One region of the Bacillus sp. LR_5 genome, then DNA from elsewhere that is predicted to be linked to it. Evidence: riboswitches for the same ligand, from Rfam matches in the RefSeq annotation. Region 1 holds a riboswitch; the other holds the start of a gene.
What was found. A riboswitch is a leader RNA that binds a small molecule or an ion and turns the genes downstream of it on or off. The one in region 1 is predicted to bind S-adenosylmethionine.
Positions count from the first base shown of each region.

Region 2: another riboswitch for S-adenosylmethionine. It lies ahead of RAC86_RS14750 (2-hydroxyacid dehydrogenase); the one in region 1 lies ahead of RAC86_RS02605 (bifunctional homocysteine S-methyltransferase/methylenetetrahydrofolate reductase).

Region 1 is NZ_JAVAXX010000006.1:18,320-20,523, forward strand. Features, by position in the region: partial or broken gene RAC86_RS02595 (CvfB family protein) at 1-182, opposite strand, end outside; gene RAC86_RS02600 (YajQ family cyclic di-GMP-binding protein) at 281-772, shown strand; SAM riboswitch class I at 880-997, shown strand; gene RAC86_RS02605 (bifunctional homocysteine S-methyltransferase/methylenetetrahydrofolate reductase) at 1,088-2,204, shown strand, end outside.
Region 2 is NZ_JAVAXX010000061.1:9,372-11,575, forward strand. Features, by position in the region: gene RAC86_RS14750 (2-hydroxyacid dehydrogenase) at 1-933, opposite strand, end outside; SAM riboswitch class I at 1,027-1,118, opposite strand; gene RAC86_RS14755 (molybdopterin oxidoreductase family protein) at 1,267-2,204, shown strand, end outside.

The sequences.
Region 1 (2,204 bases):
CCTCATCTCGGTCTTCAATATCCTCAGTTATTTCACTGTTATGTAAGAGAATCGTATCTTCTCCGTCGGTTAAAAAGTAACCGAAGTCAGTTTGGTGATCTATACTCAAGGTTAATTGCTGCCCTGGTCTCATGCTATCGTCCTTCCTGTTCCGCTTATTTTTCTGCGGATTCTGTTAACATTTTTTCCAATCATCACAAATTGATTCTTTGTTCTGTTGGAAGTTTCTCTTTATTCTACTATAATCAACACATAAGTTAAATGTTATGGAGGTTTTCATATGGCAAAAGAAAGTTCATTTGATATTGTATCAAAGGTGGAATTGCCCGAAGTGCAAAATGCGATTCAAATCGCACTGAAAGAAATCAGCACACGCTATGACTTTAAAGGAAGCAAAAGCGACATTTCTTTAGATAAAGAGGAGCTTGTCCTCGTTTCTGATGACGAATTTAAATTAAGCCAGCTGAAAGATGTACTGGTCAGTAAATTAATTAAACGAAACGTGCCGACAAAAAACATTGATTACGGCAAGGTTGAAAGCGCGTCAGGCGGAACAGTGCGCCAGCGTGCAAAACTTGTTCAAGGCATTGACAAGGACAACGCCAAAAAAATCAATACCATCATCAAAAACTCCGGACTGAAAATAAAGTCTCAAGTGCAGGATGATCAAGTGCGCGTCACCGGAAAAAACAAGGATGACCTGCAGCAGATTATCACAGCAGTGCGGGGCGCGGATCTGCCAATTGACGTTCAATTTATAAATTTCAGATAAATTTTCTGAATCCTATTGATTATTGTCTTTATTTTCGGTAAATTTGGAGAAAGGGAAAATGCCAGGCATCTTTAGGGCACTTCCTGAACACGAAAATTTTATATCCGTTCTTATCAAGAGAAGCAGAGGGACTGGCCCGACGAAGCTTCAGCAACCGGTGTAATGGCGATCAGCCATGACCAAGGTGCTAAATCCAGCAAGCTCAAACAGCTTGGAAGATAAGAAGAGACAAAATCACTGACAAAGTCTTCTTCTTAAGAGGACTTTTTTTATTTCTCTTTTTTCCTTGCTGAATGTGAATAAAGGAGGCAAACAATGGGACTTTTAGAAGATTTGCAAAAACAGGTGTTAATTGGCGACGGCGCCATGGGGACGCTCCTCTACTCCTATGGCATTGACAGGTGCTTTGAGGAGCTCAACATTTCAAAGCCGGAGGAAATTCAGCGCATACATAAAGCGTACGTTGAGGCTGGAGCCAACATCATTCAAACAAATACGTACGGGGCCAATTATATTAAATTATCCAGACACGGGCTTGAGGATGACATCAAAAAAATGAATCAGGAGGCGGTAAAAATCGCGCGGGCTTCAGCAGGCGATGCGTACGTGCTGGGGACGATGGGCGGCATCCGTACCTTTAATAAAAACGCGTACAGCCTTGACGAAATCAAACGCAGCTTTCGCGAGCAGCTGTACCTGCTGCTGCATGAAGAGCCAGATGGCTTGCTGTTAGAAACGTATTATGATTTGGAAGAAGCACGTGAAGTGCTAAAAATCGCGCGCAAAGAGACTGGCCTTCCGATTATGCTGAATGTCTCCATGCATGAGCAAGGCGTACTGCAGGACGGAACACCGCTTTCTGAAGCATTGCGATCGATCGCGGATCTCGGAGCTGATATCGTCGGCATTAACTGCCGGCTCGGTCCTTATCACATGATTGAAGCGCTTAGCGAAGTGCCGATTTTTGATGACGTGTTCTTATCAGTTTATCCGAACAGCAGTCTTCCCTCGCTTGAAGAAGGCCGGCTCGTCTATGAAACAGACGACACGTATTTTCAAAACAGCGCGTCAGAATTCCGCAAGCAAGGCGCGCGGATTATCGGCGGTTGCTGCGGCACCACGCCGAATCACATCCAGGCGATGGCAGAAGCGGTTGGCGGGCTTGCTCCGATTACGGAAAAAGAAGTCAAAACCCGGGCGAAGGAATTCATTTCTGTTCAGCATGAGCGGACAGAACCCGGCCTGAATGAGATCGCAGCGGAAAAACGCTCCATTATCGTAGAGCTGGACCCGCCGAAAAAATTGAGTTTCGACAAATTTCTGTCTGCTGCTGCTGAATTAAAAGAAGCGGGAATCGACGCCCTGACCCTCGCTGACAATTCCCTGGCTACTCCGCGGATCAGCAATGTTGCCTGCGGCGCCCTTGTGAAGC
Region 2 (2,204 bases), on a different contig from region 1:
CGTCACGTGATGATCTTCTACTTCAAAGGTTGCTCCAGCGAGATGCGGTGTTGCCAGAACATTAGGCAATGAAATGTATTCGTAATCTGATTCCTCTGGAGGTTCATGATAAAAAACGTCTAAAATCGCTCCTCTGATTTTATGTTCTTTTAATACAGATAAAAGATCTTCACGGTTTACCACAACTGCTCTTGAAGTATTGACGAAAATCGCACTCTCTTTCATCAGATCAAAATACTTCCGATCAATAAGTCTCAGTGTTTTCTCAGTACGAGGCAGATGGACAGAAACGATATCACTGTCTGAAAACACCGTTTTGAGAGATACTTTTTCATACAGCGGATGATCGTCTTGTACGTATGGATCGTAATACTTTACTTTACAGTCAAACGCTGTCAGCAGTTTTGCAATCCTTTGACCAACCGCGCCGAACCCAACCATGCCGACCGTTTTTCCCGTTAATTCGTTCCCTTTAAATTTGACATAAGCCTGCAAGTAATCGCTGTCCCATTTTCCATCCTTCAGCCATTGATTAGAGGAGCTGGTATGGCGGAGAAAGGAAATCACATTACCGATAAACATTTCAGCAACCGCTTGTGCATTCCGCCCGGGTGTATAGAAAACGGGTATACCTCTTTTTGATGCTGCGGCCACATCCACATTGGATGGCATTCCTCTGCACACGCCCACAAATGAAAGTTCTGGAACAGATGCAAATACGCTGTCTGTTACTTGATCAAGCTCAGTAATCAAGCCTGTCGCATTTGTTGCTTTTAGCAGCTGAATGAGTTCATCTTCCCGATATGCCCGGCCTTGTTCCTTCCAAGATTGATAAGTAACTGAGCCAAACATGTTTTCAAGCTCTTTTCGTCCTTCTTCGTTGTACGGTGCCGTAACCAAAACCGTCATGGTGCAAAACATCCTTTTCATCATATTTTTTCATAAAAAAATCTCTTTCCGAAGATGGAAAGAGATTCATGTATAAGCGTGCCCTGTTTACAGACAGACGCCGGTATAAACCTTGCTTTCCTATCTTTCAAGCTGACGCTTGCTGGAATTGGCACAATAATGTTGCCGAGGTTTCATAGGGCCAGTCCCTCCACCTCTCTGGATAGAAAATGTTGAGTATGTAATTTTCAGAATGAAGAATACGTTTATCATAAAGAAGTCTCAGATTGATGTCAATCTCTTTTTTTCAGAATTGACGTTATCATCCGAAATGTTATAATTCTTACAAAATATCTAACTAGAGAGAGGAACTGGGCCATGAAATCTTTTGCCACACAACAAAACGGCATTTTTAAATCCGTTTGCTCGCTTGACTGCCCGGATCAGTGCGGATTGTTAATACATAAAAAAGACGGAAAAATTGTGAAAGTCCAAGGTGATCCTGATCATCCTGTCACAGCCGGGAACATATGCAACAAAGTCCGAAACATGACGGAGCGCATCTATGATGAAAAGCGGCTGACTACACCGCTTAAACGGACAGGTGCGAAAGGCCAAGCGATATTCGAACCGATTTCTTGGGAAGAGGCAATCGATACCATTACCTCCCGCTGGAAACAGCTGATTGATGAAGAAGGAGCTGAAAGCATACTTCCGTACAGCTTTTACGGAAATATGGGGAAATTAACAGCTGAAGGTATGGACCGCCGCTTCTTTTACCGCATGGGTTCGAGCCAGCTCGAAAGGACGATTTGCAGCAAAGCAGGATCAGAGGGCTATAAATATACAATGGGTATAAGTGCGGGAATTGATCCTGAGGAAACCATTCATACGAAACTATTTATTTTTTGGGGAATCAACGCGGTCAGTACAAATATGCACCAAATTACTATCGCCCAAAAAGCACGAAAACAAGGTGCAAAAATTGTCGTGATTGATGTTCATAAAAACCAGACAGGACGTCTTGCAGATTGGTTTATTCCCATAAAACCCGGAACCGACAGCGCACTTGCTCTTGGCATCATGCACATCTTATTTAAAGAAAACCTTCATGATGAAGCATTTCTGTCTGAATACACGGTCGGCTATGAAGAGCTCCGTGAACACGTGAAACAGTATGATCCGGAAAAGGTATCACTGATCACCGGTGTCAGCACCGAAGATATGTATCAGCTGGCAAGAATGTACGGCGAAACCTCCCCTGCTTTTATTAGAATCGGAAACGGACTTCAACACCACGATAACGGCGGGATGAT